One region of the Pristimantibacillus sp. Z349TD_6 genome, then DNA from elsewhere that is predicted to be linked to it. Evidence: a T-box and tRNA genes for the amino acid it is inferred to sense, from the RefSeq annotation. Region 1 holds a T-box; the other regions hold tRNA genes.

The links. The T-box of region 1 lies ahead of AC0VYE_RS09230 (valine--tRNA ligase). A T-box ahead of a tRNA ligase gene usually reads a tRNA of that ligase, here a tRNA-Val.
Region 2: it encodes a tRNA-Val, which carries the amino acid that the T-box ahead of AC0VYE_RS09230 (valine--tRNA ligase) is inferred to sense. The anticodon was not compared.
Region 3: it encodes a tRNA-Val, which carries the amino acid that the T-box ahead of AC0VYE_RS09230 (valine--tRNA ligase) is inferred to sense. The anticodon was not compared.

The regions. Positions count from the first base shown of each region.
Region 1 is NZ_CM149662.1:2,143,364-2,159,105, reverse strand. Features, by position in the region: gene AC0VYE_RS09265 (rod shape-determining protein) at 1-529, opposite strand, end outside; gene radC (RadC family protein) at 569-1,258, opposite strand; gene AC0VYE_RS09255 (Maf family protein) at 1,349-1,978, opposite strand; gene AC0VYE_RS09250 (DUF4321 domain-containing protein) at 2,033-2,275, opposite strand; gene AC0VYE_RS09245 (hypothetical protein) at 2,337-3,758, opposite strand; gene murC (UDP-N-acetylmuramate--L-alanine ligase) at 4,582-5,976, opposite strand; gene AC0VYE_RS09235 (bifunctional folylpolyglutamate synthase/dihydrofolate synthase) at 5,984-7,369, opposite strand; gene AC0VYE_RS09230 (valine--tRNA ligase) at 7,399-10,041, opposite strand; T-box leader at 10,098-10,338, opposite strand; gene AC0VYE_RS09225 (LysM peptidoglycan-binding domain-containing protein) at 10,458-11,738, opposite strand; gene AC0VYE_RS09220 (RluA family pseudouridine synthase) at 11,828-12,829, opposite strand; gene hemL (glutamate-1-semialdehyde 2,1-aminomutase) at 12,916-14,217, opposite strand; gene hemB (porphobilinogen synthase) at 14,222-15,220, opposite strand; gene cobA (uroporphyrinogen-III C-methyltransferase) at 15,224-15,742, opposite strand, start outside.
Region 2 is NZ_CM149662.1:6,962,576-6,967,241, reverse strand. Features, by position in the region: rRNA gene AC0VYE_RS30245 (23S ribosomal RNA) at 1-1,274, shown strand, start outside; tRNA gene AC0VYE_RS30240 (tRNA-Val) at 1,416-1,491, shown strand; tRNA gene AC0VYE_RS30235 (tRNA-Lys) at 1,498-1,573, shown strand; tRNA gene AC0VYE_RS30230 (tRNA-Leu) at 1,591-1,670, shown strand; gene AC0VYE_RS30225 (helix-turn-helix transcriptional regulator) at 2,451-3,368, shown strand; gene AC0VYE_RS30220 (DinB family protein) at 3,450-3,965, shown strand; gene AC0VYE_RS30215 (YdeI/OmpD-associated family protein) at 4,197-4,666, shown strand, end outside.
Region 3 is NZ_CM149662.1:6,972,519-6,977,184, reverse strand. Features, by position in the region: rRNA gene AC0VYE_RS30285 (23S ribosomal RNA) at 1-2,764, shown strand, start outside; tRNA gene AC0VYE_RS30280 (tRNA-Val) at 2,907-2,982, shown strand; tRNA gene AC0VYE_RS30275 (tRNA-Lys) at 2,989-3,064, shown strand; tRNA gene AC0VYE_RS30270 (tRNA-Leu) at 3,082-3,161, shown strand; gene AC0VYE_RS30265 (ATP-binding protein) at 3,415-4,666, shown strand, end outside.

The DNA of each region.
Region 1 (15,742 bases):
CCGTAACGATTCCGCCTAATGAAATAACAGCAACCTCAGTTGTACCTCCACCAATATCAACTACCATGCTGCCTGTCGGCTCCCATACAGGCAAATCAGCGCCAATCGCTGCTGCGAATGGTTCTTCAATCGTATAGGCCTCACGAGCTCCAGCTTGCTTAGTCGCATCCTCGACTGCGCGTTTCTCAACCGCTGTAATGCCCGACGGCACACAAACCATAACGTTTGGATGGCGGGGAAATAAAGAACGCTGCTTCTGGGCTTGTCGAATAAAATATTTAATCATCGTAGCAGTCGTTTCAAAATCAGCGATAACGCCATCTTTCATCGGACGAACAGCACGAATGTTGCCGGGCGTTCTACCGATCATTTTTTTGGCTTGCTCGCCTACTGCTTCAATTGTTTTTGTATCTGTACGAAGGGCCACCACGGAAGGCTCCCTTACCACAATTCCTTTTCCTTTGACGAATACCAACGTATTCGCTGTTCCTAAATCAATACCCAAATCTTTCGAAAAACCACCAAACATGTTCTTGCTCCCTTCTAATTGCCACATCACTTTATTATATTACATATGACCTTGTTCCTTCAAACTTACGAATCTTCCGTCACCGATTACCAAATGGTCAAGAACTTCTATTCCGACTAGCTGTCCAGCTTCCGCTAGACGTCCCGTTAATGCAATGTCTTCTGGGCTCGGCGTAGGATCGCCGCTTGGGTGATTATGAACACAAATGATAGATGCGCTGTTACGTGAAATAGCTGCACGAAATACTTCTCGAGGATGTACTAGCGATGCATTAAGCGTACCGACAGATAAGGTTTCGCGGGCAATAATATGGTTTTTTGTGTTTAAAAACAAACATACGAAGTGCTCCTTCTTCAAATAGCGAAGCTCTTCCATCACATATTCCGCAGCATCCTGCGGCTTGCGCACAATAACCGTCTCACCAAGCTGACTCCGGGAAATTCTTCTTCCCAGTTCAATGCCAGCACGAAGCTGAATCGCCTTTGCCGGACCAATTCCTCGAATGGCTGTTAATTGTTCCATGCTCATATCCATTAAATTACGCAGGCTGCCGCATTGCTTAAGCACCGCTCCTGCCAAATGTACGGCGGATTGCCGCTTCGTACCTGTGCGCAGCAGTATGGCTAACAATTCGGTATGGCTAAGTGCTTCTGCCCCATATTTCATCATGCGCTCTCTTGGACGTTCTTCATGGGGGACTTCACGCAAAATCATAGGTTGCGGCAACATGTCCCAATCCCGCCTCTTCAAAAAAATGAATTATTCATATCATGCCACATTCAAGAAAAAAAATCCGATTGAAATCAATTAAGTTACCTTTTAAAAAACAGCAATGTCATAGGAAGCGAGCATGTCTGAGAGAAGCGATAACGGCAAGCCAACGACATTAAAATAACAGCCGTCAATTTGCTCTACAATCGTCGCTCCAAGTCCTTGTATGCCATAAGAGCCCGCCTTGTCCCTCGGCTCGCCGGTAGCAACGTACCTAGCAATTTGATCCTCGCTAAGCGGCTTCATCATTACCTTCGTTTTGCGATGGGCAACCAATGCTTCCCCGCTTGCAGAGAGAACACAAGCAACTCCTGAATACACTTCATGGGAGCGGCCTTGAAGGCGTCTAAGCATAGACTTTGCCTCTTCGTCGTCAGCAGGCTTGCCAAGCACATCTCCGTCAAGCACGACAATGGTGTCCGCACCAATAATTAAAGACGTTGGTACCTCCTGCTTTTGTTGCAGCAGGGGTATAGCTGCTTTTGCTTTGCGCAGGCTGAGCTGCTCTACAACTTCCGATGGCGACCAGCCTGCTTCAATCGTTTCATCCGTATCAGTAGACAAAATATAAACCGGCAAAGAAAGGTCCAGCGATGCGACCAGTTCCTTCCGGCGCGGTGACGAAGAGGCCAGTACTAGCTGGCTAATCGCTTCGTTGCGTAATTTTTTATATTCCATAAATTGAATGCTGCGCTCCTTCATGCTTTCCTTCATACGTCAATGTCTGCTGCTCTACATTTTGCGGTATAACCAAATTGCAATTACGGCTCCAATTAAGCTAAACAAGCTGAATTGCAGATGAAGCGTTAGGTTGAAACTGAGCACATATAGATCGACAGCAGGTGACCATGATGTTTCGATTGGTTTCGTTAAAAAAGAGATGCCTGGAACTGGAGTCAGCCATCGCGCTACTAGAGCACCAGCCAACAATCCAAATATGATAAAAATGAGAAGAATCCAGCCGTTTTTCTTCATCTTTCAACGCCTCTCGCCATGAAATGACACCTAAGACTATTATACGCATGAACCTATTCGTTTACAATGCGCTGATCTTCTCAAACCATTCTTTTTGCGTAATGATCACTTCCATAACTTCCGCTTGTGTCTTCCACAATTGTGCTTGAGAAGGCTTTTTATCGTACTCTACCATCGTCTTTGCTGCCGCATTCATCGCTTGATTGATTTTATCCAAATAGGCCTTACCTTCCGCATCTACTATACCTATTCGCAGCGTTTCCGCGTTTTCTGTCCATTTTTGATGCTCGGCTTTCCACGAATTTGCTGCAACATCGCCAAGCGGCGATAAGGTCGGCTGTTCCAGCTGGGCTAATGTTAATTCATCCAACATTTGGACGACTACTGCCGTTTGATCGAAGAAAGATTGTGCTGCTTTTTGATCGCCTTTAAACGGTATTTTTCCTGGATTTACTATATTTACTTCTTTGATATAAAGATCGATTTCCGGCATCATATTCCGAATAACCTGAGCTCCTTTTCGATCTGTACCCATGCCAGCATATACGCGATAATCAGCAGCGCTTGTCATAGCAGCACCAGCAAGCCCTTTCTCGGCCAATTGCGCCATTGCGGCATCCCTGCCCTCTGTATTGCTAAACACTCCAAATTGCAGCAAATAATAAGAACGATCCAGCCCTTTAAGTGCAGCCATCGCAGTATTCGGATCCGGTTTTGCTGCAGGGTCATTTTTATTTTCAACGCCCGCTTCCTTGCTTTCCTCACCTACACCTGCAACCGGATCTTTTCCTGTTCCTTCTTGGACAGAATCTCCAATCACGGGCACTGAATCAGGCTTATTGCCAGCTCCCCCCGGCCAAATGCTTGCCCCCGTAAACAATGACAACAATAAATAACCAAACAGCGCTCCAGTAGCAAGCGCAGCCGTCACTGACAAAAACACATTAAACCACGATGGCGCTCCCGCCATACGTTTCATTCGTGCATAGTTCACTCTTTTTATACTGATTTCGTCTTCTACGAACTCTTCTTCATACGCTTGAATCGGCTCCTGCATATAATCCCTATCTGAATACCTTTCCGCATATGTCTGTTGATCCTCAGGCTGCTCATAGGGATCATCCATAAAAGTTGGTTTTATCGTTTTTTTCTTCTCTTTTGGAGGATTGGGCTGAGCCTGTTTTGGAGTGGATACTGTCTTTGAATCAGCATCTCTAATAAGCTGCTCCAATGCGCCAATATCCTCTTGGAACGGACTGTTCCATGGACTCACTTCGCTGACGGAATGCTTCTCTGTAGATGGGTATAGAGGAACAACTTTCTTGGAAATCATTTTATTCGTATTGTTATTAGAGTTGTTGGGTGATGCTGCTTTATGATCGAGAGCCTCTTGTTGATTGTCATTGCTGCGGCTTTCTTCGTTAACGGACTGTCCATTGCCATTACGGTCAAAACGATAAGTAATACGGTTTTTCTGAGTCATTTCATCCACTCCTTGTCCCTTTCATCTAGTATTAATCTATGAGACATTTGAGAGATTTAGACCCATGCCCTTAGAGGGTTGTCTACCAAACCTTCAAAGGTTTTAAATTTATAGTTTAATGAGATTACAATTTCAAACTTTAATTTTAAAATTAAAAAATTAAATGATTAAATGATTTTCGAACCCACCCAAACCCTCCCTTCCAAGGGAGGGCCCCAAGGGTTGCACCCTCTGGACACCCGCAACTCAACTAACGTATAACCACATCCGGCGTCCAACAGTTCATGCAGCGTTGGAGCGCTTTGTCCCTCCGGGACCCGCTGGAAGCTTCTACAAACCTTGCTGCATCCTCTTAGACTCGCAATTGGACTAACAAAAGCCTGTCCCGCTGGGACACGATCGGCACTTCTTAAAACCTTGATGTGCATTCTGAGACCCGTAAACGGATTATTAAAGGTCCGTAAACTTTGATTGTAGATTTATGACGTTTAGTGCGCTCCGTCCCGCTGGGAGGCTGTGGAGTCTTTTTAAAGCATAGGTTATTGGGGTTGTTAATTATGAGGATATTTAGCTAGTGCTAGTTTAAGTGGGTTGATGAGATCAGTGAATGAATGAATGAATGAGGTAGAGAGTTAGAAAGTTAGAGGTGAATTATGTAGTGAGTACAAGCAAATGAGGATAGGGAATTGGACTAATGAGATTCATCTTTATCGGTTTTTGAAGTTAATTTTATGTGGGCTTATTTACAGCCTTTTTTACGAAAAGTCCTATGCTTATACAAAATGCCCGGTGATTCCGATATGGAATCCCGGGCATTAGCTGCTTATTGGTTTGATTTTAACGATTTCGCTAACGAATCCGCTACCTTCCAAATGTCGCCTGCTCCCATGGTGATAACAAGATCGCCTGGTGCGACCCGCTCAGTCAAGTATGCAAGCACTTCTTCTTTGGTTGGAATATACTCGGAGTTCGCGTTGCTGTTGCTTTTGATTAGCTCCACCAGCTTGCGGGATGTTACTCCTTCGATTTGCAATTCGCCTGCCGGCGAGTAGATGTCGGTAATGATTACCTCATCGGCCTCTGGGAATGCACGGCTGAATTGCTCGAATAAGAAAAACGTCCTCGTATAACGCTGTGGTTGAAACACGGCAATAATACGTTTACCTGTTGCTTTAGCAGCGCTGATTGTCGCTCTGATCTCCGTTGGATGATGCGCATAGTCATCAATGACCAAAATATCATTAACTTCCCCAAGCACCTGGAAGCGGCGTTTCGCGCCTCTAAATGATTGAATCGCAACAGCAATTTTGTCAAAGGACAAGCCTGCTTCGAGACAAGTAATAACAGTAGCCATTGCATTGTACACATTATGAAGGCCTGGAACAGACAGCTCCACATCTCCAAGCAATGCCCCTTTATGCGTCATTGTAAAGGTTACCTTCCGGTCTCCAAGTACAACATTTTGAGCTTTATAGTCTGCATCGCCGTCAATGCCATAAGTCACTAGCTGCGATGAATTCATATTGCCTTGATATACTTGCGGTATCAATTCGTTAACCGTCTCGTCATCCGCGCATACAATCGCCTTGCCGTCCGCTTTCACCTGCTGCAAAAACTGCACATAAGCAGCCTTCAGCTTGCCGAAATCGCCATCATAATTTTCAAGATGATCCGGCTCAATATTCGTCACGATAGCAAGCGTAGGGTGATAATGAAGGAATGAACCATCACTCTCGTCCGCTTCCGCTACGACGTATTCACCTTTGCCCGCTTTTGCGTTTGTACCTACATTAACGATTTCGCCACCGATAATATAGGTTGGATCCGCACCGCAAGATTCCATAACAAGCGCGATCATTGAAGAGGTCGTCGTCTTGCCATGTGCGCCGGCTACTGCGATTCCTTTGCCTGCGTTCATCAATCTAGCCAGCATTTGCGATCGATGCAAAACTGGGATGTTAAGCTCTTCAGCTGCTTTCCGTTCAACATTATCTTTGGAAAGTGCCGTAGAGTATACGACCAAGTCCGCTCCATTCACATGCTCGGGCTGATGACCGATATAAATGCTGGCACCATTTGCTGCAAGCTTCTCTGTTAATTCTTGACGTGCGACATCGGACCCGGTCACCTTATAGCCCATTTCCAGCATAACGCGGGCAATGGCACTCATACCGTAACCGCCGATTCCGATGAAATGAACGTGTTCTGCCGTATTCAAAGACGGTTCACCAACCTTTTTCAGAATCCGAGTCATACAAAATACGGGAGCGAACGTCAGCAATTAAATATAGCGTGCCTGTCACGACTCCAAGGTCTGTTTCCCCGGTTAACTGTTGTAGTTTTTGTAATGCTGCTTGCCAGTTTGATTCCACCACAAGCTCGAAAGCGTACTGATCTGGCTGTTGCTGACGCATTTCACGTACCAAATCAGCCAAAGCAGAGGCATCTTTTTTCATTCGATAGTCAGGCTCGGTCACAATAAGCGTATCCACTATTGGTAGTATATGCTTAAGAACATCCTGATGATTCTTATTCTCCAGCATACCCATCATAAGATGTAACCGATCATATTTGTAAGTATTTTTTAAAGCGTCCACGAGTGACTCTGCACCTTCTGGATTATGTGCGCCATCGACCAAAATACGAGGCTGATTAGAAACCATCTCAAGTCGTCCCGGCCACGCAGCCTTTTGAAGTCCTTCCGCCAGTACATCATCTTCGATGACCAGTGCATTATATTGGCGAAGTATCTCAAGCGTCATGACAGCAACCGCTGCATTCGTCCGTTGATGGGCACCATTTAGCGTGATTGTCAAAGGCTCGATGCTGCGGAACAGATTGTCGAAGCGGAAAGTTTGCTCATTCTCTCGAACCGAGATTGCCGTTTCATGGAATTGTTCACCTAACAAATATAGCGTGCTTTTTTTGCCTTCAGCTGCTTGCTTGATAACCTCAATTGCCTCAGGCTGAGTAACCGCACTAATGACCGGTATTCCTGCTTTAATAATGCCAGCTTTTTCGCTCGCAACTGCAGCAATCGTATCGCCGAGTTTATCCATATGGTCATGGCCAATATTCGTAATGACGGAAACAACCGGTTGAACGATATTTGTCACATCAAGCCTGCCGCCAAGTCCAGTCTCCCACACGACATAATCGGGATAAGTGACCTTCGCATAAAAAAGAATAGCCAGCGCTGTTGATACTTCAAACATCGTTGGCGAGCCTAGTTCTGTCTGAGCAAGCTCATCAACATGAGGTTTTAGCTCATTGGCAAGTCTAAGCAGCGTCTCTTCTTCGATATCGATGCCGTTATATTGAAAACGATTCGTAAACTTCGTTATATATGGCGATGTAAATGTGCCTACATCATATCCGCCGCGCAGCAAAACGCTCGTCAAATATGCACAAGTAGACCCTTTCCCATTCGTCCCGGCAATGTGGATAAACTTTAATCTGCGATGCGGATTATCCAGCCGTTCCATCAATTGCTCGATCCGATCAAGGCCTGGACGAATACCGAATGGAATTAGCCCAGTAATCCAATCTACCGCTTCCCGGTAGGATTGCAGCGGCCCTGCAGGCCGCTGCTCTATTTGTTGATCTGTCATACTAATCGTCCTTCTTCCGTTTTGCAGCGTTATCCGCGCAATTCCGCAATTCTAGCTAGTACCTTGTCGCGTTTGTCTGCATAATCGTTCATTTTGGCGCGTTCTTCATCGATAACCTTAGCTGGCGCTTTTGCCACAAAGCCTTCATTGCTGAGCTTCTTCTCAATCCGCTCTACCTCGGTATTCAAATGCTGATGTTCCTTCTCTAAACGAGCGATTTCCTGAGCGATATCGATTAAGCCGGCAAGCGGCAAATAAATCTCAGCACCAGTTAAAATCGCAGTCATTGCTTTGTCCGGCGCACTAATGTGCAGGCCAGTCTCCAAACTTGACGTACCGCAGAAACGTTTAATAAATTCTTCGTTGCGGGACATAATAGCAGCTTCAGCCTCGCTAGCAGGCTTAATAAGCATTTCAATCTTTTTGCTCATCGGAACATTTACTTCTGCTCGGATATTGCGCACTGAACGGATCATCTCCATCAGGAGCTCCATCTCTTTCACAGCGTCCGGCGCTTCAAGCGCAATATCATAAACCGGCCATTCTGCCAAAGTGATCGTATCGCCAACATGAGGCAGATGCTGCCAAATCTCTTCGCTGATATATGGCATGAACGGGTGAATAAGACGCTGCGTACGGTCTAGCACATAAGCAAGTACCGATTGCGTAGCTTTTTTAGCTGCTTCATCTGTGCTGTAAAGGCTAAGCTTAGCGAATTCAATGTACCAGTCGCAAAGATCGTCCCAAATGAAATTATACAATAGACGTCCAGTTTCACCGAACTCATAGCTGTCAATTAATCGAGTTACATCACGAACCGTTTCATTCAGACGATGCAAAATCCAGCGATCCGCTGTTCCGAGATTAACAGTGATATCAATATCAGCTGCTTCAACCCCTTCAAGATTCATCAGTGCGAAGCGTGATGCATTCCAAATCTTGTTCGCAAAGTTGCGCGATTGCTCAACCTTCTCCCAACGGAAACGCAAATCCTGACCTGGCGTGCTGCTTGTCGAGATCATATAACGCATAGCATCTGCGCCATATTTCTCGATTACCTCAAGCGGATCGACACCATTGCCCTTCGACTTGGACATCTTTTGTCCTTCGGAGTCACGGACAAGTCCGTGCATCAGCACATCCTTGAACGGAGACTGCTCTGTAAACTCAAGAGCTGTGAAAATCATTCGGGATACCCAGAAGTAAATGATGTCATAACCCGTTACGAGTACATCCGTTGGGTAATAACGTTTCAGGTCATTCGTTTCATCCGGCCAGCCTAGCGTAGAGAACGGCCATAATGCGGAGCTGAACCACGTATCAAGCACGTCATTATCTTGGGTAAGGTGATCGCCTTCCATATTCTCACGGGATACATGTGTTTCACCTGTCGTCTCATCATACCAAGCCGGTATGCGGTGACCCCACCATAGCTGCCTCGAAATACACCAATCGCGTACGTTCTCGATCCAGTGCAAATATATTTTCTCGAATCTCTCAGGTACGAAGTTGACACCTTTGCCAGCCTTTTGAGCTGCAATTGCAGCCTCAGCTAGAGGTTTCATTGCAACGAACCATTGTGTAGACAAATATGGCTCAACAACGGCGCCGCTGCGCTCACTGTGACCAACTTGATGCACATGATCTTCGATTTCCACGCATACCCCTTGCTCCTGCAAATCCATAACGAGCTGCTTGCGGCAATCCGCACGGTCGAGACCTTGATAAGGACCAGCTTCAGCGTTCATTGTACCTGTCTCATCCATCACAATGATCTGCGGCAGACTGTGACGCTCGCCAACTTCAAAATCATTTGGATCATGTGCAGGCGTAATTTTTACGGCACCTGAACCAAATTCCTTATCCACGTACTCATCTGCAATAATTGGAATTTCGCGTCCAACGACTGGAAGCACGATCATTTGTCCAATCAAGTGCTTGTAACGATCATCCTCTGGATGAACCGCTACTGCTGTATCGCCGAGCATCGTCTCTGGACGTGTCGTTGCAACCGTTATAAAGCCTGAACCGTCCTTAAGCGGGTATTTCAAGTGATACAAATGTCCATTGATTTCCTTGTGCTCTACCTCAATATCTGAAAGAGCTGTGCGTGCAGCAGGATCCCAGTTAATGATTTTTTTGCCGCGATAGATCAAGCCCTTATCGTAGAGCTTAACAAAAACCTCGCGTACAGCTTTGGAGAGGCCTTCATCCAAAGTGAACCGCTCTCTCGAATAATCAAGGGAAAGTCCCATCTTCGACCATTGATCGCGAATCGTACTTGCGTACTCATCCTTCCACTCCCATACTTTCTCTAGGAATGCTTCACGACCTAGGTCGTAGCGCGAAATTCCTTGCTCACGCAGCTTCTGCTCAACTCTTGTTTGCGTCGCGATGCCCGCATGGTCAGTTCCTGGCACCCATAGCGTGTCGAAACCTTGCATACGCTTCGTTCTAATTAAAATATCTTGTAGGGTAAAATCTAACGCATGCCCGATATGCAGCATTCCGGTAACGTTAGGAGGCGGAATAACAATCGTATACGTCTGTGCATCCGGTCGTTTGCCTGCCTCGAAAAATTTTCCCTGCATCCAGTAATCGTACCATTTCTGCTCAGCTGCCTTAGGATCATAAGTTGTCGGCATTGCAGTTGTCGTTTGATTTTCTGACATTCGTCCATCCTCCATAAATCGATCTACAAAAACAAAAAAAACCTGCCGCCCTTATCATAAAGGACGAAAGGTTAAGCTTCCGTGGTACCACCTTTGTTCCATACGAAATGTATCCGCATGGCACTCAAACAGATAACGGCTGCGGCCGGCCTGACTTCGGTAGAGCACAGGTTGCTCCTACTTGGCTCAGGCAACTCCGGGGCGACTCGTAGCAGTCACTTCCTGCAGAACCTCTCAGCGTAACGGTTCCACTCTCTGAAGGCTTTGCTGCCTACTATTCCCCATCAATGTCGTTATAACACATATATACTTTTATCATACCTTTGTTGCTGACCTGAGTCAACCTCGGCAGAAGCAAGAAATGCCCCTATCGCTCAAATTAATGAGCAATAAGGGCATTTTCGTTATAGAAGCCTCTATGGAATGTATAACAGCTGTCCTTCCGACACGCTTGAGTCGTCCAAACGGTTATACATTACAATTTCTCTCGGATTCATGCTATAGCGTGTAGCGATGACATCAAGCGTCTCGTCCCGCTGCACAATACACATCCGAATTTTCTTAAATTCCTTATCTTCCGAGCGTTTGCCCAGAAATAAGTTTTTCCACTCAATCTCATCGCCGGAAGCCTGTACTCTAGCTTCCTCATCTGCCCGCTGCTGAGCGACTACCTGTTCAGCCGCCTGACGTGCTGCTTGTTCACGCCGGCTCGTCTGAAGCAGCGTGAGAATGCCGACATCTCCTGCCAAACCAGAACCCTCTTGCGGCTGCTTGTTTGTAATTGCGATACGCGGCTCCTGCTTTTCCTGCTCTGGAATAAGACTCTGCTGCGGGATAGCCTCTGCTACTGGAGCTATTGGAGCATCGATTTGTACCGGCTCTTCACGTTCCTCCGCCAGTACTTGCTCGCTTGCTGCTTCAACTGGTGGAATCACTGCGGAATCATTTGCAAACGGCGAGGATGTTGCTAACCAGCCCTCGTTGCTTGTTTGCTGAGAAGATAGCGAAATTTCTCTCTCATCTTCTTGGCGCTCCACATCCTCTTCCTGCGGAGCAGGAGATGCGAATAACTGCGAAGATGACCAGCCTCCGCCTGACGATGAGGAAGAGATGGTTACTGTTGCTTCCTCAGGCTCATCCGATGCATCGGCTATTGTCTCGTTTGAAATCTCCTCTTGCGCAGCAAACTCAAGCTCTTCCGCTATGTACGATTGTTCATTAGCGGCATTTTGACCGTTAAAAGCTTCCAAGGCTCGTTCATCATAAACTTCCCGTTGATGAATGACAGTAAAAGGTTCTTCTCGCCAAATGTCCTCCGGCTCCTGAATAGGCTGAGCAGAAATACCGCGCAAAGAAAGAACACCCGTAATGTTTAATGTGCGAGCAGACAAAAGATCGACGTCAAAATTGTCAATTTCAATCGAAATATCATCCAGCCGTGATATGCGGTTCATTGGCAGCGTTATTTCGACCGGTATCCAGTGCTCCAGCGTCAGGGAGTTTTCGGAATCAGTTTGACTCCTATATACCCCGCTAAGCAGAAGCTGCCCTCTAAGCACGGCATGGTCCCCTTGATCGATAACTTGAATACGAGGAACAAGCTCAATTTCCTCCAACTCGTCAATTGCCGCAACATCATCGGGCAAGTGGACGCGCTCATACACATCAAATCGTAATCCGTTCGTTTGATCCGACACGCCTAAATCCTCCCCTCTCATACTGAATGCTTGGTCTAACGTTACATTCACTACTTATCTATATGGTAGGTTGGGCAGGAGCATGACTATCATTTTGAACGGAACTCCATCTCTACTGAAAGCTGCTTCAGCCATTGCGGCCAAGGCGAGGCTGCTTCTATTAGCGAGTCGGTCAGAGGATGAGGAAAAACAAGCTTTTCCCCATGCAGCGCTTGATGCTTCAACTGTGCTGTGCTTCCTCCATACAAACCGTCTCCAAGCAGCGGATGTCCGATATGACTTAAATGAACCCGAATTTGATGCGTTCGTCCCGTCTCGAGCTTTACACGGATTAGTGACGATCGAGAACTTGCTGCCACAACCTCGTAATGGCTAATTGCTAGATCGCCGTTTTCTGAAACTCTGCGCCTTGCCGGGTGATGTCGATCCTTCCCTATTGGCATATTGATCGTACCCGAAGGCTTTGACATCCGGCCTTGAACGACAGCCATATATTGTCTGTCTATCGCTTTCGCTCTCATCGCCTCATCAAGCTTCCACTGGGCCAAATCATTTTTGGCATATAGAACGGGACCAGACGTATCATCATCCAGCCTGTGGATATGACGTATATTCAGCGGATCGCCTTGGCTCAAAAGATGCCATGCCGCCGCCTCATCGAGCGTTCCGCTTTGACCCGGAGATGATCCATGCACTGCCATGCCAGCAGGCTTGTCAAATACGATGCAGAAATCGTCTTCATATAACACATCTGGCACATTTAGTTTAGTATCCCTTCGCAAGTGACGATATGAAGCATCACTTCGCGGATCTACTGGCGGGAAAGCAAGCAGCTGCAGCTGCTCCCCGTTCCACTGAATGCCTCCAATTGAAAACAACCGATTAATCCACTTCTGCGGAAAAAAGGAACGGGCCAGCAGCCACTGACGCACAAGGTGCGGATGACTGCCAGCCCGCGGCTGCGCAAGCTCCGGCGTTGCTGCCGGATCCTTTTCCGATTCAGGATTAATGGTATCAGAGGACGCAGCGCCAAGAGCAAGCCATTCTAGCTCCAGCCATTGTCCATTCCTCTTCATCCGACCATCAATCATATAACGTTCCTCCCAATCGTAAACGAAGCAAAAAACAACTTCGCTTCCTTACGAGCCTCTTACCTTCATTTCAAAATACAGCGATATTACAAGCGGCTAAACGCAATATCATGCGCTTCGATTGTCGCATCTATGTCCTCATTCGTATGAACCCCGGAAACAAACATGCCTTCAAATTGTGAAGGAGCAATGCTTACACCCAAATCAAGCATCGCCGCAAAATAAGCCTTAAACCGCTCTAGATCGGATGTTTTTGCCGTTTCGAAATTGATGACAAACGTATCCGTGAAGAACGGACAAACCATCGATCCAACACGGTTAATCGTATTTGCAATACCATGTTTGCGCGCATTCGCTTCAAAACCAAGCTGCAGCCTAACCGCTTGACGCTCCATATGCTCATACACTTCAGGGGTTAGCAGATTCAATGTTGCATAACCTGCCGCCATCGCAAGCGGATTGCCTGATAAGGTTCCCGCTTGATAGATAGGTCCGCTCGGTGCAATCATCTCCATAAGCTCCCGTTTGCCGCCGTATGCGCCGACTGGCAAGCCGCCGCCAATAACTTTGCCGAAGCAAGTAAGGTCTGGCGTAATACCATAAAGTCCCTGCGCGCAGTTATAACCAACACGGAAGCCCGTCATTACCTCGTCAAAAATAAGAACCGTACCGTATTGCGTTGTAATGTCGCGCAACCCTTGCAGGAAACCAGGCAATGGCGGAACAACGCCCATGTTGCCAGCTACCGGTTCAACGATGACACAAGCAATTTCCTCACCGAATTTTTCGAAAGCAAGCTTTACCGATTCAATATCGTTGTATGGTACCGTAATCGTATGCGAAGCTACATGCTCTGGCACACCCGGGCTGTCAGGCAAGCCAAGCGTCGCAACGCCTGAGCCTGCTTTAATGAGCAAGCTATCCGCATGACCATGATATGAGCCTTCGAATTTCAAAATCCTGCTTCGTTTCGTATAACCGCGAGCAAGCCGAATGGCGCTCATCGTCGCTTCCGTACCGGAGTTAACCATGCGAACGATATCAACTGAAGGTACTCGCTCGCAAACAAGCTCAGCCATCAATGTTTCAAGCTCTGTTGGGGCGCCGAAGCTTGTCCCCTTCTCTGCCGTACGTTTAATTGCTTCGATAACTTCAGGATGGGCATGCCCCATAATGAGAGGGCCCCATGATGCTACATAATCGATATAGCTGTTGCCATCGATATCATAAATGCGGCTGCCTTCTCCCCGCTCCATATAGACAGGGTTCAAGCCCACTGATTTGAATGCTCTAACCGGGCTGTTTACACCGCCTGGCATTACTTTTTTCGCTCTTTCGAAAGCTTCTACTGAGCGCGCATCATTTCTAAGGTTCGACTGTTCACTCATCTGCTTACCCCTCTCCCTTCAACCAACGTGCCGCATCCTTTGCGTGGTACGTAATAATGAGATCAGCACCAGCACGCTTCATGCCTAGCAAGGTTTCAAGAACGATCGATTGCTCATCAATCCAGCCATTAGCTGCAGCGGCTTTCACCATCGAGTATTCGGCACTTACGTTATAAGCGACAACCGGTAAATTATATTTATCCTTAAGCAGTCTCAAAATATCCAAGTAAGCTAGAGCAGGCTTGACCATTAGCATATCGGCGCCCTCAGCAATATCCGACTCTGCTTCACGAAGCGCCTCGCGTACGTTGGCTGGATCCATCTGGTATGTTTTGCGGTCGCCGAATTGTGGAGCCGAATGTGCGGCATCACGGAAAGGGCCATAGTAAGCCGAAGAAAATTTAACAGAGTAAGACATAATCGGAACATCACTAAAGCCAGCATCATCTAGACCTTCACGAATAGCAAGCACAAAGCCGTCCATCATATTGGAAGGTGCGATAATGTCTGCTCCTGCTTCCGCTTGCGATACAGCCGTTTGTACGAGCAGATCAAGCGAGGAGTCATTATCCACTTCCGCTATGCCTGTTTCCTCATGCAAATGTACGATGCCGCAATGACCGTGGTCGGTAAATTGGCATAAACAAGTATCAGCGACAACAACAAGCTCCGGCGCCCATTTCTTCACTGCTTTTATCGCTTGTTGAACGATACCGTTCGCATCATAAGCCGAAGATCCTAAAGCATCTTTATATTCTGGAAGGCCGAACAGCAGCACTGATTGAATGCCGCAAGCAACCACTTCACGAATCTCTTGCTCCAAAAGATCCATCGACAGGTGGTATACACCCGGCATTGATGGAATTTCTTCTTTTATATTTACACCATGCGTAACGAAGATCGGATATATAAAATCATTTACACTCAGCACGGTTTCTCTTACCATGCTCCGAAGAGCAGACGTTTTGCGTAATCTGCGATTTCTTACTGTTGGGAAACTCATCACTTAGTATTCCTCCTCGACTAGCTTAGCAAGTTGTTTTTGCTGATAATCAACGATTGCTTTAAGCATACTATCCAGCGTTGAATCTTCTGGCTCAATAGCAACCTTCAAGCCTGCTTCTACTGCAGTCTTCGTTGTAAGCGGGCCAATACTCGCAATCGGAATGTCCGCTAATAGTTGTACTGGATCTGATATGCCCTTGCGTCTCAATACCTCAAGCAAATTGGTCACCGTTGATGAACTAGTGAATGTAATCATGTGAATTTCTTTCTCGCGAATCCATTCGAGGGCAAGCTCGTCCTGCTCATCGACAATAACCGTTTCATAAACATCGATTTCCGTTGGCACAAGTCCTATTGCCTTCAGTTCACGGGGCAATACCTCGCGTGCAAGATCTCCTCGAGGCAGCAGCACTCGTTCTCCGGCCTTCAGCTGCGGCGCCAGCTTGTCCAGCAAGCCTTCCGCATGGAACTTTACAGGCAGCTCATCAACTACTAAGCCGCGCTTTGCAAGCGCCTCAGC
Region 2 (4,666 bases), 3.1 Mb from region 1:
GCAAACCGACACAGGTAGGCGAGCAGAGCATGCTAAGGCGCGCGGAAGAACTCTCGTTAAGGAACTCGGCAAAATGACCCCGTAACTTCGGGAGAAGGGGTGCCTCGGTAGGGTGAATAGCCCGAGGGGGCCGCAGTGAAAAGGCCCAAGCGACTGTTTAGCAAAAACACAGGTCTGTGCGAAGCCGTAAGGCGAAGTATACGGGCTGACGCCTGCCCGGTGCTGGAAGGTTAAGGGGAGCGGTTAGGGGTAACCCGAAGCTGTGAACCGAAGCCCCAGTAAACGGCGGCCGTAACTATAACGGTCCTAAGGTAGCGAAATTCCTTGTCAGGTAAATTCTGACCCGCACGAATGGCGTAACGACTTGGGCGCTGTCTCAACGAGAGATCCGGTGAAATTTTAATACCTGTGAAGATGCAGGTTACCCGCGACAAGACGGAAAGACCCCATGGAGCTTTACTGTAACTTGATATTGAACTTTGGTACGATCTGTACAGGATAGGTGGGAGCCTTTGAAGCATGAGCGCCAGCTTGTGTGGAGGCAACGTTGGGATACCACCCTGATCGTATCGGAGTTCTAACCTAGAACCGTGAAACCGGTTCGGGGACCGTGTCAGGTGGACAGTTTGACTGGGGCGGTCGCCTCCTAAAATGTAACGGAGGCGCCCAAAGGTTCCCTCAGAATGGTTGGAAATCATTCGAAGAGTGCAAAGGCATAAGGGAGCTTGACTGCGAGACCTACAAGTCGAGCAGGTACGAAAGTAGGGCTTAGTGATCCGGTGGTACCGAATGGAAGGGCCATCGCTCAACGGATAAAAGCTACCCTGGGGATAACAGGCTTATCTCCCCCAAGAGTCCACATCGACGGGGAGGTTTGGCACCTCGATGTCGGCTCATCGCATCCTGGGGCTGAAGTAGGTCCCAAGGGTTGGGCTGTTCGCCCATTAAAGCGGTACGCGAGCTGGGTTCAGAACGTCGTGAGACAGTTCGGTCCCTATCTGTCGCGGGCGCAGGAAATTTGAGAGGAGCTGTCCTTAGTACGAGAGGACCGGGATGGACGTACCGCTGGTGTACCAGTTGTTCCGCCAGGAGCACCGCTGGGTAGCCAAGTACGGACGGGATAAGCGCTGAAAGCATCTAAGCGTGAAGCCCCCCTCAAGATGAGATTTCCCAGTATGTAAGACCCCTTGAAGACGACGAGGTTGATAGGTTCGGGGTGGAAGCACAGCAATGTGTGTAGCTGACGAATACTAATCGGTCGAGGGCTTATCCTAAACACGTTTACTGTGACCCATACATCCGGTAGACAGCAGCATAAAGGCTTCAGCAAGCCTAATCTTTCGTATCCAGTTTTCAATGTGCAAAACGCACAATGAAGCAAGACTCCCACTCGCAGTGGGTTTTAGTGTTTCCATGGAGGATTAGCTCAGCTGGGAGAGCATCTGCCTTACAAGCAGAGGGTCGGCGGTTCGATCCCGTCATCCTCCACCATAGTATGAGTCATTAGCTCAGTTGGTAGAGCACCTGACTTTTAATCAGGGTGTCGTAGGTTCGAATCCTACATGACTCACCATTTTTTATCTCGGATGCGCGCGTATGGCGGAATTGGCAGACGCACTAGACTTAGGATCTAGCGGGCGACCGTGGGGGTTCAAGTCCCTCTACGCGCATCATAGTACGGCAAAGAAGTCTTGCTTAGCAAGGCTTTTTTTGTTGTTCAAAAACAGGAAATGATACTCAAATGAGATGCTTTTGAGTAATTTTCATCAAATTGTTAATCCCATATTAGTAAAATATAATAGGGCCTCAGTTGTTATTACTCCGATCACGCAAAAAATTCCACTACACCTTCCCCAAGCTTTTAACTCTCTGCAGACAAATAATATCATTCTAATATCTGGAATCTAATAAGAGACGAAGGTATGGGATGTTAAGAGCCAAATAAACACGCCTTAAAAAGAAGAGGGCTGCACTATAATTGTACTGTGGTTCGACTGCAAGTGAACTTATTGAAAGGCGAACGCTTAGACAGCTGTTTATCTAGGTATTACTAATATGTCAGATCGAAATGTTGTGGAAATTCATTCAATAATCTAGGGTAGATGTTCGAATGAATGCAAGTGGTTTTTTTGACTGTAACACTATATTAAATGTTCTAGTCTCTGTGCCTCTGGCGCACACACGACCGGCTGGTCATCGGTGCGTTTACATTAGCGATGTTTGTTCTTTAAGAGGTGAACTCCTTCCATTATGACTGCACTTCTACCTGCGATAGGAGATGCTTTCTAACGTGGGTTTTACGGTGTTATGCCAATCTAGATACCCCGATCGTTAAATCCAATTCATGTATCTACGTTACATCAGGCAGGGTTTCCCTAAAAATTAGTAATAAAAAATCTGTGATATAATGTTAAGCATAATACGAAATGGATTAACGGGTGGGGATATATATGAAATTGGAGCGATTGATCTCCATAATCTACAAGCTCCTGAATAACGAAGTTTTGTCTGCTTCTATGCTGGCTGAAGAGTATCAAGTTTCCCAAAGAACCATTTATCGGGATATCGATGTGATTTGCGCTGCGGGCTTCCCTGTCATATCGTATCAGGGAATGAATGGCGGATACGGCATAATGGACGGATACAAAATGGATAAAAGCTTGCTCGGTTCTTACGATGTGGATTCCCTGATCACCGTGCTCAGCAGCCTCTCCAGCGTGTTTAAAGATGAGCGTGCTCAAGGTACCATTGAACGACTACAAACAATCGGATCCGAGCAACAGATCCCTACTGTTTCTGTCGACTTAGAAACCCGCCGGTCAGGGCCGGATGCGCTTCAACATTTACGTACGGGAATTACGGAGCGGAAAATCGTCCGTTTTGATTATATTAATGCAAATAATGATCGTACTTCCCGTGATATGGAACCCATACAGCTTCATTTCAAATATGGCAATTGGTACGTTTATGGCTTTTGTCGAACGCGTTGTGACTATCGGGAGTTCCGACTATCACGGATAATGAATTTAGTGTTGACGCAGGAAGACTTTCAGCAGCACCACTTAGTGTCGAAAGAGCTTACTTTCACAAACAAGGAATGGTGCGAGCTTTTGAAAGATGTTGTGATTCAAGTGGGACCGGAGGCTTTGGCGATAGCAATGGATCAGTTTCACCAAGCGGATATGCAATTTCATGCCGATGGAAGTGCAACGATACGAATTCCAGTTTATAAACCACTAGAAGCAAGATGGCTATGGTCCATTCTTCTGAGCTTTGGCAGTGGCGCCGAAGTACTTGAACCTCATGCACTGCGAGGGATTTTAAAAGAACAGCTTCAAAATACACTCAAACTTTATGAAGAAGTATGACAGTCTGTTGTCATACTTCTTTTATTATTATAACTACAGAACCAAAATCAATTTATTAGAAATCAAAAGGAGACTTTACGAATGTCCAATCATCCAGTAGAAATGTTTCAATACCACACATGGGCTAACCAAACGATCATGGGGAGAATTAAGGAACTCCCGGCCTCTGTGCTAAGTCAAGAAGTAAACAGCTCATTTCCTACCCTTGCCCATGCCCTTAGTCATATCTATGCAGTGGATACGATGTGGTATAAGGTTATAACAGGCACTGGTATGCGAGAGGCATTTCAAGAATGTATGTCGCTAAATGTGAGTATCCTGCATTCTGTAGATGAATACGAAAAAAACTTCGCGCAGTTATCGGAACAATACAGAGAATGGTTCCAAAGCGAAGCTGATTTGGAGCAAACCGTTTTGCTTGATAACCCATTTGCCGGAATTCGCCAAACACGTTTATCGGAAATTGTACTGCAAGTGGCCAATCATGGGACCTATCACAGAGGCAATATTTCTACAATGTTGCGCCAACTAGGCCACGCATCCGTCATGAACGACTATGCATTTTTTTGGTATCAGAAAGCTGCGGAATCCGTTTAATCACTGACACATTGTTTTGAATTAAATCAAATCAGTCTAAAAGGTCGATACTTCTAAAAATAGGGGAGTCGACCTTTTTACTTCGATTTAATAGAAGAAATAAGTCACCATAGCTAGTTGAGATTAGTATCATTTTACCCTTTTGCTGATAGTATCAACTTCGACTTAGGTCATACGTTGTATACTGAATTTAATTACACACTATAGTTAGAAGGAGCTTGAATTTTATCTATGGAAATTGAAAATCTAATTACAGTAAATTCGAGAGAAGATTTGAGGATTTGGCTGCAGGAAAATGGAAATATTAAAAAATCTTGCTGGGTAGTAGTTAGCATGACGCCAAACCCAGATACGCTGCTGTATTTGGACGCGGTCGAAGAATCTTTGTGTTTTGGATGGATTGATGGAGTGAAAAAGAAAATAGCCGAAACTCAAATGGCGCAAAGACTATCGCCTAGAAGCAAAAAAAGTTCATGGACTGAATTGAATAAAGAACGTGTCCGGCGACTTGAAAAGATGGGGTTAATGAGAGATGAAGGAAGAAAGGTACTTCCCGATATGGATTACGATTCTTTTAAAATAGATAAGGTTATAGAGCAAAGGCTCAAAGAGGAGAGACAGGTATTTGAGAATTTTTCGGCATTTCCAGCTCTTTATAAAAGAGTTCGGATCGACACGATACAAAGTAATAAAAACCAGCC
Region 3 (4,666 bases), 3.0 Mb from region 1:
AGGTTGGGTAGAGGCATACCAGGGGAACTGAAACATCTAAGTACCCTGAGGAAGAGAAAACAATAGTGATTCCGTCAGTAGCGGCGAGCGAACGCGGATTAGCCCAAACCAAGGAGCTTGCTTCTTGGGGTTGTAGGACGTCTCACATGGAGTTACAAAGGTGTTTGGTAGGCGAAGAGGTCTGGAAAGGCCCGCCAGAGCAGGTAAAAGCCCTGTAACCGAAAGCAAGCACCCTCCGAGACGGATCCTGAGTACGGCGGGACACGAGAAACCCCGTCGGAATCCGGCAGGACCATCTGCCAAGGCTAAATACTCCCTGGTGACCGATAGTGAAGCAGTACCGTGAGGGAAAGGTGAAAAGCACCGCGGAAGCGGAGTGAAAAAGAACCTGAAACCGTGCGCTTACAAAAAGTCAGAGCCCGTTAAATGGGTGATGGCGTGCCTTTTGTAGAATGAACCGGCGAGTTACGATCACGTGCAAGGTTAAGTCGGGAAGACGGAGCCGTAGCGAAAGCGAGTCTGAATAGGGCGAATAAGTACGTGGTCGTAGACCCGAAACCGTGTGATCTACCCCTGTCCAGGGTGAAGGTGCGGTAACACGCACTGGAGGCCCGAACCCACGCATGTTGAAAAATGCGGGGATGAGGTGGGGGTAGCGGAGAAATTCCAATCGAACTCGGAGATAGCTGGTTCTCCCCGAAATAGCTTTAGGGCTAGCCTCGAGGAATGAGCGTCGTGGAGGTAGAGCACTGATTGGGTGCGGGGCCCGCCAAGGGTTACCAAGTCCAGTCAAACTCCGAATGCCATAGACGTGCTACTCGGGAGTCAGACAGTGAGTGCTAAGATCCATTGTCAAGAGGGAAACAGCCCAGATCATCAGCTAAGGTCCCCAAGTGTGTGTTAAGTGGGAAAGGATGTGGAGTTGCAAAGACAACCAGGATGTTGGCTTAGAAGCAGCCATCATTTAAAGAGTGCGTAATAGCTCACTGGTCGAGTGACTCTGCGCCGAAAATGTAACGGGGCTAAACACACCACCGAAGCTATGACATGTACCGTATGGTACTTGGGTAGGGGAGCGTTGAATACGGATTGAAGTTGGACCGTGAGGACTGGTGGACTGTATTCAAGTGAGAATGCCGGTATGAGTAACGAAAAGACAAGTGAGAATCTTGTCCGCCGAAAGCCTAAGGGTTCCTGAGGAAGGCTCGTCCTCTCAGGGTAAGTCGGGACCTAACGCGAGGCCGAAAGGCGTAGTGGATGGACAACAGGTTGAAATTCCTGTACCACCGAGGATCGTTTGAGCAATGGGGTGACACAGAAGGGCAGTGACGCGGACTGATGGAATAGTCCGTCCAAGCAGTGAGGCTGATCGATAGGCAAATCCGTCGATCATAAGGCTGGGCTGTGATGGGGAGCGAAAATTGCAGTAGCGAAGGTCATGTACTCCGGCTGTCAAGAAAAGCCTCTAGTGAGATCTAGGTGCCCGTACCGCAAACCGACACAGGTAGGCGAGCAGAGCATGCTAAGGCGCGCGGAAGAACTCTCGTTAAGGAACTCGGCAAAATGACCCCGTAACTTCGGGAGAAGGGGTGCCTCGGTAGGGTGAATAGCCCGAGGGGGCCGCAGTGAAAAGGCCCAAGCGACTGTTTAGCAAAAACACAGGTCTGTGCGAAGCCGTAAGGCGAAGTATACGGGCTGACGCCTGCCCGGTGCTGGAAGGTTAAGGGGAGCGGTTAGGGGTAACCCGAAGCTGTGAACCGAAGCCCCAGTAAACGGCGGCCGTAACTATAACGGTCCTAAGGTAGCGAAATTCCTTGTCAGGTAAATTCTGACCCGCACGAATGGCGTAACGACTTGGGCGCTGTCTCAACGAGAGATCCGGTGAAATTTTAATACCTGTGAAGATGCAGGTTACCCGCGACAAGACGGAAAGACCCCATGGAGCTTTACTGTAACTTGATATTGAACTTTGGTACGATCTGTACAGGATAGGTGGGAGCCTTAGAAGCATGAGCGCCAGCTTGTGTGGAGGCAACGTTGGGATACCACCCTGATCGTATCGGAGTTCTAACCTAGAACCGTGAAACCGGTTCGGGGACCGTGTCAGGTGGACAGTTTGACTGGGGCGGTCGCCTCCTAAAATGTAACGGAGGCGCCCAAAGGTTCCCTCAGAATGGTTGGAAATCATTCGAAGAGTGCAAAGGCATAAGGGAGCTTGACTGCGAGACCTACAAGTCGAGCAGGTACGAAAGTAGGGCTTAGTGATCCGGTGGTACCGAATGGAAGGGCCATCGCTCAACGGATAAAAGCTACCCTGGGGATAACAGGCTTATCTCCCCCAAGAGTCCACATCGACGGGGAGGTTTGGCACCTCGATGTCGGCTCATCGCATCCTGGGGCTGAAGTAGGTCCCAAGGGTTGGGCTGTTCGCCCATTAAAGCGGTACGCGAGCTGGGTTCAGAACGTCGTGAGACAGTTCGGTCCCTATCTGTCGCGGGCGCAGGAAATTTGAGAGGAGCTGTCCTTAGTACGAGAGGACCGGGATGGACGTACCGCTGGTGTACCAGTTGTTCCGCCAGGAGCACCGCTGGGTAGCCAAGTACGGACGGGATAAGCGCTGAAAGCATCTAAGCGTGAAGCCCCCCTCAAGATGAGATTTCCCAGTATGTAAGACCCCTTGAAGACGACGAGGTTGATAGGTTCGGAGTGGAAGCACAGCAATGTGTGTAGCTGACGAATACTAATCGGTCGAGGGCTTATCCTAAACACGTTTACTGTGACCCATACATCCAGTAGACAGCAGCTAAAAAGGCTTCAGCAAGCCTAATCTTTCGTATCCAGTTTTCAATGTGCAAAACGCACAATGAAGCAAGACTCCCACTCGCAGTGGGTTTTAGTGTTTCCATGGAGGATTAGCTCAGCTGGGAGAGCATCTGCCTTACAAGCAGAGGGTCGGCGGTTCGATCCCGTCATCCTCCACCATAGTATGAGTCATTAGCTCAGTTGGTAGAGCACCTGACTTTTAATCAGGGTGTCGTAGGTTCGAATCCTACATGACTCACCATTTTTTATCTCGGATGCGCGCGTATGGCGGAATTGGCAGACGCACTAGACTTAGGATCTAGCGGGCGACCGTGGGGGTTCAAGTCCCTCTACGCGCATCATAGTACGACAAAAGAAGTCTTGCTTAGCAAGGCTTTTTTTGTTGTTTAAAAGTAGGAAATGATGCTCAAATGAGATGCTTTGAGCTATTTTTTTGTCAAAGGAGTTAGCCTCGTGTACAATAAAAACAGCTAAGGGAGGACATATATGAATTTTTCCGTCACCTTTTTTACAAATATAAGTATTCTCATTACTTGTGCTTACCTTTTTAACCTCCTATACAAAAATTTTCTAAACCGAGCTTCCTCCAATGTGAAAAATAGTTTGTTGATTGTCACTTTTATTTTATCCGGCTGGCTGACGATGATGGTTGGTGTAGAATTAGGGAGAGGTCCCTTATTCGATTTGCGCGGCGTACCTATTATTTTTGCAACACTAGTGTTCCGTGATCCGCGCCATGTTTTTATTATTGGACTTGGTATCTCTGCTTCAAGATATTTTGTCAATGGAATAACACCAAGCTCACTAACGGGATCAATTAATATCGCTATTATGGGACTCGTCGCAGCAGGGCTCGTCATGCTTTACGAACGACGCCAGTTATGGGGCTATCGTAAGAAGGCAACGATTTCTTTGCTAACCATCAATATTGTACAGGTAACTGGTATCGCGATCTTTGGCGCTCTGTCTCGTGAGTTGTACTTGAAGCAGATTATGCCTTTTACGCTGCCTCTTTCTATTTTGCTTGGTGCCTTTTTCTTATTTATTATTAATGATTTTTATAAGGAACAGCTCCGTTCGGACGAGCTGCGCGACAATAACTTGCTTCTAGTGGAGCAAACGAAGGAGCTTGAAGACAAAGCGATACAAATCATGAAGTCATCCAAATATAAGTCGGACTTTCTCTCTAATATGTCTCATGAGCTTCGGACACCTCTTAATAGCATCATTGTCCTCTCAGAGCTCATTCGTGAGAATACGGCCAGCCAGGAACACAATGAGAATTTTGAGTATGCAGATATGATAAACAGCTCTAGTAACGAATTGCTGCGAATCATTAATGACATCCTGGACTTATCCAAGTTGGAAGCAGGTAAGATGGATATCAACTGGGGAGAAGTGTCCGTCGAGGATGTTACGCAGCTGATATACCATGAATTTGCCCATTTAGCTGAAAAGAAGCAGCTAAGCTTCGAAGTTTTAATAGATGAAGAGGCTCCTCAAATGCTAGTATCCGATGGACAAAAGCTGAGCCAAATTATTCGCAATCTATTAAACAATGCTATTAAGTTTACGGATAAGGGCGATGTCGCTTTGCACGTATACAAGGATAAGCTTACTGACTGCATTGTATTTGTTGTAAAGGACACCGGTATTGGGATAGATGAGGACAACCAGCAGCGAGTTTTTGATACATTTTCACAAGAGGACAGCACGATTCAGCGGAAATATGAAGGAACTGGATTAGGGCTTTCTATTTGCATACAGCTTACCAATCTACTTGGCGGCAAACTTGCGCTTAAAAGCACAAAGGGAGTTGGAAGTGAGTTTGCACTAAGTGTGC